4 regions of the Luteibacter sp. P4_D7_3 genome follow, and region 4 is predicted to be linked to each of the others. Evidence: predicted binding sites of a transcription regulator. Region 4 holds the regulator's gene; each other region holds the start of a gene.
What was found. The regulator FliA, encoded in region 4, starts transcription of late flagellar genes. The targets are predictions, from matches to a motif close to TAAAGTTTNNCNNNCNNNGGCCGATAA.
Positions count from the first base shown of each region.

Region 1: AC1DSN_RS00460 (methyl-accepting chemotaxis protein) is a predicted target of FliA. The motif match lies at 1,211-1,237, and genes of this name have one in related genera.
Region 2: AC1DSN_RS03385 (methyl-accepting chemotaxis protein) is a predicted target of FliA. The motif match lies at 811-837, and genes of this name have one in related genera.
Region 3: AC1DSN_RS06910 (GGDEF domain-containing protein) is a predicted target of FliA. The motif match lies at 1,142-1,168, and genes of this name have one in related genera.

Region 1 is NZ_JBFUIT010000002.1:16,423-18,622, reverse strand. It holds gene AC1DSN_RS00465 (GGDEF domain-containing protein) at 1-1,160, shown strand, start outside; gene AC1DSN_RS00460 (methyl-accepting chemotaxis protein) at 1,266-2,200, shown strand, end outside.
Region 2 is NZ_JBFUIT010000016.1:28,080-30,279, forward strand. It holds gene AC1DSN_RS03385 (methyl-accepting chemotaxis protein) at 1-756, opposite strand, end outside; gene ppc (phosphoenolpyruvate carboxylase) at 930-2,200, opposite strand, start outside.
Region 3 is NZ_JBFUIT010000045.1:550-2,749, forward strand. It holds partial or broken gene AC1DSN_RS06900 (CorA family divalent cation transporter) at 1-111, shown strand, start outside; gene AC1DSN_RS06905 (oxygenase MpaB family protein) at 116-1,048, shown strand; gene AC1DSN_RS06910 (GGDEF domain-containing protein) at 1,284-2,200, shown strand, end outside.
Region 4 is NZ_JBFUIT010000022.1:14,579-16,778, forward strand. It holds gene AC1DSN_RS04235 (protein phosphatase CheZ) at 1-327, opposite strand, end outside; gene cheY (chemotaxis response regulator CheY) at 338-739, opposite strand; gene AC1DSN_RS04245 (RNA polymerase sigma factor FliA) at 793-1,524, opposite strand; gene AC1DSN_RS04250 (MinD/ParA family protein) at 1,521-2,200, opposite strand, start outside.

The DNA.
Region 1 (2,200 bases), on a different contig from region 4:
TGGTGGGTGAAGGTGTCGAGGAAGAAGCGGACCTTCTCATGCTTCGTGAGCTCGGCATTCCCTATGCGCAGGGCTTCCTGATAGCGCGGCCGTCCCCCGGCTCGACCATCGAGGCACCGGCGAACGTTATCGCTGCGCTGTCCGTCACCCACGTGCCGGTCCCGCCGCGGCCGCGCGGTCCGGTGTCGGCACGGCCGTTCACAGCCGGCCACATGCTGATCGATGCACCGTGTGTTTCGCCGACGCAATCAAACGAAGACGTGGTGGATCTGTTCGCGGCCCATCCGCGTTTGCATGCCGTCGCGGTGGTCGAGGAAGGACTCCCCGTCGGCATCGTCAACCGGCGCACGTTTACCGAGCGCATGGCGCAGCCGTTTGCGCGCGAGCTGTTCGGGCGCAAGCCATGCACAAGCTTCATGCATCCGGAGCCACTGCTCTGCGACGAAGAGATGTCGTTGCAAAGCATGGCCGATATCCTGCGCGGTGAAGACCAGCGATACCTGAGCGACGGCTTCATCATTACCTCGCACGGGCGCTATCTCGGGCTGGGCACCGGCGAAGCGCTGGTGCGCCGTGTCACCGAAATTCGCGTGGAAGCCGCACGCTATGCCAATCCGCTGACCTTTCTCCCGGGCAACCTGCCGGTCACCGAACATATCGTGCGTCTATTGCAGACAGGCCGTCCGTTCGCCGCTGCGTACTTCGACCTCGACAACTTCAAACCCTTCAACGACCAGTACGGTTACTTTCGCGGCGACGAGATGATCCGCCTCCTCGCCAGCACACTCACGGGCGACCTTCGCCAGGATGCCGACTTCGTCGGGCACATCGGTGGAGACGATTTCCTCGTCATCTTCCAGGGTGACGATTGGGTCGCACGTTGCGAAGGCATGCGCCTGCGGTTCAATGCGATGAGTGGCAACCTCTTCGATGAGGCCGATCGCGTGCGCGGGGGCATCGACAGCGAGGATCGCCACGGGCATCAGCGGTTCTTTCCGGTCACCACGGTGGCGGTCGGCGTGGCGTGCTTCGTCGATGCCTATCCGGTCGACCCGGAGACCGTGGCGAGTCTCGCGGCGTCGGCGAAGCGCGTGGCTAAAAACACGGGCACCGGGTTACACATGGTGACCTACGAAGCGCAGCTTCCTGTTGGCGTGTAACGAGATATTCAAGCCACTGAAATAAAAGCATAACCTGCAAAAAATAACGCTAAAGTTGGCGAACAGGCGGCCGACAGGGAGGCATCCCCGTCCCCCGAGTACGCCATGCGATTTCCCCGAATCCCGTTGCCTGTGCTGACGCTCCGCGCCCGTTTGTTGATGCGCATGGCTGGCACCATCCTTCTCCTTCTCGCCCTATGGATCGTCGGTGGCGTGCAGTTGCGCACCGCCGACCAGCGGCTGCAATCCGTCGTCGACGAGACGCTTGCGCCCGTGGCCGACGTCGGCCGCATCCAGAACGATTACAACGATCTGCTCGACGCCCTCGTGCATGCGACGCTCACCCGCCTGCCGTCCTCGGTCGATGATGCGGTCACCGCCATCGGCAGCGATCGCCACGACATCGACAAGCAATGGAAATCGCTGGTAGCCAGCGGTCTGGGCAAGGTGCAGAGCAAGGGAGTGYCACTCGCTGCCGAGCACCGAAAGGCGGCGGACAAGGCCGTGGATGACGTGATCGAGCTGCTCAAGGCGGAGCAGTACGATCTCGCACAACTGCAGCTGTCGAACGATGTGCAGTCCGCCGTGGGTCCGCTCAAGAGCGACTTTTCCAATCTGTTCGCGCTGGCGCTGGATGGCGGCAAGGCCGAGGCCCAGGCGCAGCATGAGGACATCCGTCGCGGTGGCATCACCTCGGCGATCCTGCTCGGTATCGCCTTGCTCCTGGCCAGCGTCGTGGACCTCGCGATCATCCGTTCGCTGGGCCGTCGGCTTCGCCAGGCATCCGGGGTCGCAGCCGCCATTGCGCGCGGCACGCTGGGCGCCCGCATCGACGTGGGACGCGGCGACGAGATCGGTAGTCTCCTGTCGTCGCTGGCGGCCATGGATACCCAGCTCGGCAACGTCGTGGTGCAGGTGCGCGATCGCGCCGACCACGTGGCCCAGGCGGCCAGCGGTATCGAGCGTGGTAACGATGCGTTGAACGACCGTACGCGCACCCAGTCAGGGCACCTGCGTTCCACCTCGGCATCGATGAACGA
Region 2 (2,200 bases), on a different contig from region 4:
GATGAACGTGCCGTAGCGCTTGCCGGCGCTGGCATCGATAACCGAGTAATAGCCGCTTTGGCCGATGTGGATCGAGGCGATCTCCTGGGAAAGATTGGCCATCTCACTGGTGATCTCGACACCAACGAACCAGGCGCCGATCACGTTGCCGGACGCGTCGTGGATCGGCTCGTAACGCGTGATATACGGGCGATCGAACAGGACCGCGGGGCCACCGTACGATTTATTGGACAGCAACTGCGGGAAGGCCGGGTGGGCGTGGTCGATCGACGTACCGACTGCGCGTGAGCCGTCTTCCTTCTTGAGGGACGTACTGACCCGAATGAAGTCCGGCCCGTCGCGGACGAACAGGGTCGCGACCACATGCGCCCGCGACGAGAACTCGTCCACCTGGCCGAACTCGCCGTTGAGCACCTTGCCGTCATGCAACAGGGTAGGCACGGTATGCCCGCCCATCGTCACGCGGTGCTTGTCATCCACCGAGAACGTGCCCGGGTAATAGCTCTCGAACAGGCCGAGGAAGCGATCCGATTCGGCGAGCAACGCACCGCTGAAGGTGTTTACCGTCGCGATGATGGCCCGGTTGCCCCGCGCGAGGTCGTCACGTGCACGCGTCTCCAGCTCCCGCGAGACCATGGTGGTCACCACGATCGTGAGTGCCGCGACACCCAGGGCCACGATGCCGACGACGAGCAGCGTCAGGCGGGCGCCCACGCTCATGCTGCGCGCAAAGGCGCGACTACCGATCCTGTTCATATGAAGCCTTTGCGAAGTCATCGGGCATCCCTTGCGGACACCCTTACACCGGCGTTGTCGGCAGACTTCCGGCGGACTTTAGGCCTTGGGGCGCATTCTCCTGGGCTGGTGAGACGGCGAAAACCGCCGTCTCACCGATTTGTCTGGCAAATCGTTCTTGTCTGGCAAATCGCTCAGCCGGTGTTCTGCAGACCCTGCGACACCCCATTGACGCAGGCCACCAGCGCATTGAGCAGGGCATCGTCCTTGCCGCCCGTGGCGCGCCAGCGCCTGAGCAGGTCGACCTGGAGAAGGCTCATGGGGTCCACGTAGGGATTGCGCAGGCGGATCGACGTGGCCAGGCGCGGATCGCCTGCAAGCAATTCGTCGGCACCCTTGAGCTTGAGGACCCAGGCCACCGTTCTTTCAAACTCCGCGCGGATCATCGGAAAGAAGCGCTCGTGCAGGGGGCCGGCAAGTCGGGAGAAGGCTTCGGCAATGTCGATGTCTGCCTTGGCCAGCACCATTTCCACGTCGTCCAGCATGGTCGAGACGAAGGGCCACTCGCGTGCCATGTTCACGAGATGCTCTTCCCCGCACTCCTTCGCCACGACATCCAGGGCACTGCCCAGGCCGTACCACCCGGTGAGCACGGCGCGGCACTGTGTCCAGGAGAATACCCACGGAATGGCGCGCAGATCTTCGACGCCCTTCATGCTGCGACGGCGCGCGGGACGCGAGCCGAGCGTCATGCGCTCGATCACGTCGATGGGGGTGGCGCCACGGAAATAATCGACGAAGCCTTCGGTATCGACGAAGGCGCGATACGCCTTGCGGCTTTCCGCCGAGAGCTTCGCCATGGTGTCCTTCCAGCCCGGCTCGCGTACTTCCACGTCGCGCGGGCGCAGCGAGGCGCGCATCACCGCGCCCAGCGTCTGCTCGAGGTTGCGCACGGCCAGCGCGCGAATACCGTATTTGCGATGAATCACCTCGCCCTGCTCGGTGACGCGCAGCACGCCGCCGACGGAACCCCGCGGCGAGGCCATCAGGGCCGGCGTGATGCGTGAACCGCCACGGCTGGCCGAGYCGCCGCGACCATGAAAGAAGGCCACACGGATGCCGGCCCTCTCCGCTACCTCGAGCAGATCGACCTGGGCGCGCTGCAGGCTCCACTTCGACGCCAGCGTGCCCCCGTCCTTACCGCTGTCCGAGTAGCCGAGCATCACCCACTGGCGATCGCCTCGGGCCTTCAGGTGCTCGCGATAGACCGGGTCGTCGAGCAGGGCCTGCAGGGTTTCCGCACCGCCGGCGAGATCGTCGATGGTCTCGAACAGGGGCGCGACGTCGAGCGGCACGCGTCCGTCTTCGACCAGGCCGCCGCGCCGCGCCAGTGCCAGCACGGCGAGCACGTCCGCCGCGCTTTCGGCCATGCTGATGATGTACAGGCCTGTAGCCTCGTGGCCGT
Region 3 (2,200 bases), on a different contig from region 4:
CCCGAACTCAGCATGCCGTACGGCTATCCCATCGCGCTGGGCGTGATCATCCTCAGCACGCTCCTGCCGGTGTGGTTCTTTAAATGGCGAGGCTGGTGGTCCGGGGACTGAGTCCATGACGATCTTCGCGGGCCTGCTTCGTCCCGCATCCGCGCCCATCCGGCGCTGGGTGCTCACGGCGTTTCCCAGGCCGCCCTCGGGCGGCATCGACTACGACCATCCCGTGGGCGATGCCGGCCTGTTCGGACCCTCCAGCGTTACCTGGCGCATGCACTCGGATTTCTGCGGCATGCTTGCCGGTGGCCTCTGCGCGCTGTACCTGCAACTGCTGCACCCGCGTGCGCTGGCTGGCGTGTGGGATCACTCGAATTTCCGCGAGGATCTGGTCGGCCGACTGCGCCGGACCACCGCCTTCGTCGGCGCGACCACTTACGCCCCCACGAGCGAAGCGCAGGCACTCATCGGGCACGTGCGCATGATCCACAGTCACGTGCGCGGCGTGGATGAGGCCGGGGCTCCCTACGCGGCCGACGATCCGGACCTGCTCACCTGGGTCCACGTCAGCGAGATGTCGAGTTTTCTGGCCGGCTATCGCGCCTACGGGCCTATGGCCGTCACGCCACGTGTCGCCGATGCCTATCTGGACGAGACGCGTCGAGTGGCCGAAGCCCTCGGCGCCCGCGATGTACCGGGCTCAGTCGCCGACATGGACGCGTATATCGCGCAGGTGCTGCCAACGCTGGTGTTCGGGGAGCGCTCGCGTGTGGTGCTTGACGTGCTCAGGCGCCTCGACCTGCCCGTACCGATGGCCGGTCTGTCGCGCGACCTGTTCCTGCATGCCGGCGCCGCGTTGCTGCCGGACTGGGCGGCAACACTGTTGCAGCGAACGGATAGCGACCTGCGCAAGGCGCGACTGGCGCGTGGCGCCCTCCGCGGCATGGTGCCCTTGTTCCGCGTGGCGCTGACCGAAGGCGTCGCCTCGCGATCCTGCCGACGGGTCGGCGTCGATCCGGCGCTGCTGGCGCATTGGCCGCCCATGCCGGAATGACGCCCTAACCCAAACCGTCACATTCGTGAAGCGACAAAAGCGGAACCCGTTCTCAGTTTCCTACATTTTCCTGAATTCTTGCCGAATTTGCCCTAAAGTTCGCGATGACGGTGCCGCTAACAACTTCGAGGTTGCGCGGTAGGGGATCATCGTCGCGACACCAACAGGGGAGGAAGGGGTCGGTGCCAGCCAGTTGCTCACATAGCGGACGTCACGTCGCAGGAGACATGCGCTCATGAGGTCGCCCTGGCATTCGCTTGCCGGTGGGCCGCCGGAGTCGCGCCTGCTCGCCTCCGTGGCCGAGTTCACCCACCACCGCGATATCGACGCCCTCGACCACAGCCTGGTGCTGTCGCTGGCCGAACTGATTTCCGTCAGCAGCGTCACCCTGTGCAAGCGCGGCGAGAGCCTGCAGCTGCCGGTGGATTCCATCGTGGTCTGCTCGCGCAATGCCGAAGGCGCCTTCGTGGTCGAAGCGCTGGATCCCACGCGCGACGGCGATCCGATCGACACGATCGTCTGCGCTATGGAAACGCTGGAAGCCATCAGCGATGTCACCGACGACGGCACCTGCCGCCTGGTGATCCCGATCCAGCGTGACCACGCGGCCATCGGCGCGCTGATGCTGGAATCGGAAGATTCGCTGGACAGCGTGCGCAACATGGTCGAGGGCTACGCCCGCATCTACGGCAACTACATCGCGCTGCTCAACGAGAGCGAGCGCGACAAGCTCACCGGCCTGTACAACCGGCGCAGCTTCGAGCAACGCCTGCAACGCCTGCTCAAGTTGCAGCGCCAGCGTGCCCGCGCCTCGGCCAAGGGCGACGACGAGCGCCGCCTGCCCTTCGAAGACGATGTCTCGCAGATCTGGCTGGCCATCCTCGACATCGATCACTTCAAGCGCATCAACGACACCTACGGCCACGTCTACGGCGACGAGGTCATCCTGATGCTCGCCCAGCAGATGCGCCACAGCTTCCGCCAGAGCGACGTCCTGTTCCGTTTTGGTGGCGAAGAGTTCGTCATGCTCATCGCCGCGCAGGACGAACGCGTCGCGCACATGGCACTGGACCGTTTCCGTCACTTCGTCGCCGAGCACGCGTTCCCCCAGGTGGGCCACGTGACGGTGAGCATTGGCTACGCGCGCATCAC
Region 4 (2,200 bases):
GGCCAGCGCCTGTGCCTGCGGACGCAGTTTGTCGCTGAAGTCGAGCGTGCGGTGGGCAGCCTGGGAGCTCATTTCGAGCACGTCGCGCAGGTGTTTGCGCGCATCGCTCATGTTGCCCGGCACGCCATCGCTGGAGATGTCGGAGGCAAGGCGGCGGACCGACTCGTGGAGATCGCGCGCGAGATGGCCCAGGGCCAGGAACAGGTGTTGTTCGCGGCTGCGCAGCAGGCGGTCGAGCGCCTGTTCGAAGGCAACACTGTCATCGGCGTCGAGCAACTCGCGCAGCTCGGGAACGACCTCGTGGCCGGCGGTAAGCATGGTGTTCATTGTCATTCCCTTAGCCCGCAGCCGCGGCGAGTCGTTCGAAGATCTTGTCGAGCTTTTCCTTCAGCGTGACCGCCGTGAACGGCTTGACCACGTAGCCGTTCACGCCACTCTGCGCCGCGGCGATGATCTGGTCGCGATTGTTCTCGGCCGTCACCATCAGCACCGGCATCGACTTCAGCGCGGCATCCGCGCGGATAGCGCGAAGCAGCTCGATGCCCGTCATGTTGGGCATGTTCCAGTCGGTCACCACCAGGTCGAAGGGCTGGGCGCGCAGCATCACGAGCGCCGCGTTGCCGTCTTCAGCCTCCTGGATGAGGGTGTTCGTAAATCCCAGCTCGACCAGGAGGTTCCTGACGATGCGTCGCATGGTGGAAAAATCGTCCACCACGAGGATCTTCATGTTCTTGTCCAAAACTCGTCTCCGCCTGACTGCGCGTTCTTACCGGCGACGGCACCGTAATGCCGTCAATGCTTTTCTTTCCAACCCGTCATGCGTGCGCGGAGGCGGATCAGGGCCTGGCCATGGATCTGGCACACCCGCGATTCGCTCACACCCAGCACCGCACCGATTTCCTTCAGGTTGAGCTCTTCATCGTAGTACAGCGACATCACCAGCTTCTCGCGCTCGGGCAGGCCATCGATGGACTGCGCCAGCGCATCGCGCAAGCCGTCCTGCTCGAAGATCCCTTCCGGACCCGCGGCGTCGGGGTCCGCGACATCGATCGCCGCGCCTTCGTCGCCTTCCGGCGCCGTAAGGCTGAGCAACCGCGCGCTCGCCGCGTCGGCCAGAATCTGGTTGTACTCCATGGCGTCGATACCAAGCCGCTTCATGACCTCGGYGTCTTCGGCATCCCCACCCGTTTCGTTCTCGATCTGCCTCGTTACTTCAGCCACTTCGCGCAACTTTCGATGCACGGAGCGCGGGGTCCAGTCCGTCTTGCGCAGTTCGTCCAGCATCGCGCCACGTATGCGGATACCCGCATAGGTCTCGAAACTGGCCGCGCGAGTCGGCGAGTAATTTCTTGCTGCCTCGAGCAGTCCGATCATTCCGGCCTGCATGAGGTCGTTCGCATCCACGCTTGGCGGCAGCCGACCCATCAGGTGATAGGCGATCCGGCGCACCAGCGGCGCGTGGGTTCGTACCAGTTGATCCGCCGGGATTCGCGTGACTTCAAGGTATTCGGTCGCAACGCTCACAGTGGCAGCCCTCCTCCCAGATGAGACCGCTCGGCAAAAAAGCCGATGCGACCCTGAGCACGGGGTTCGGGTTCACCCCATGTATCGACCGACCTGGCCAAATTCTTGAATCCGACGGCAGATCGGCTGCTCGGCCAGACGTCGACCACGGCCGACTGGCGGCGGATAGCCTGACGCAGGTACTCGTCGTGCGGGACCATCCCCATGAAATCCAAGGAAACATCCAGGAACCGGTTGGTCACCCGGGACAGCTTCTCGAACAACTGGCGGCCTTCCTGGGCGTGGCGGACCATGTTGGCGACGATGCGGAAGCGGTTCACGCCGAACTCGCGGCTCATGACCTTGATCAGGGCATAGGCGTCGGTGAGTGAAGCCGGCTCGTCGCACACCACCACCACCACCTCGTCGGAAGCGGCGGCAAACATGGACACGCTGTCCGAGATGCCGGCGGCGGTATCGACGATCAGGTACTCGGGGGCGATCGGGTATTCGTCGAACGCGCGGATCACGGCAGCGTGCTCGATGYTCGGCAGCTGGGCCATGCGGCGCGCCCCGGACGTGGCCGGAATCACCTTCAGGCCATGCGGCGCCTGGAGGATCAGGTCCTCGATGCGGCACTCGCCCTCGAGCATGTGCCCGAGGTGGCGCGTCGGCTGAAGACCCAGCAGCACGTCGA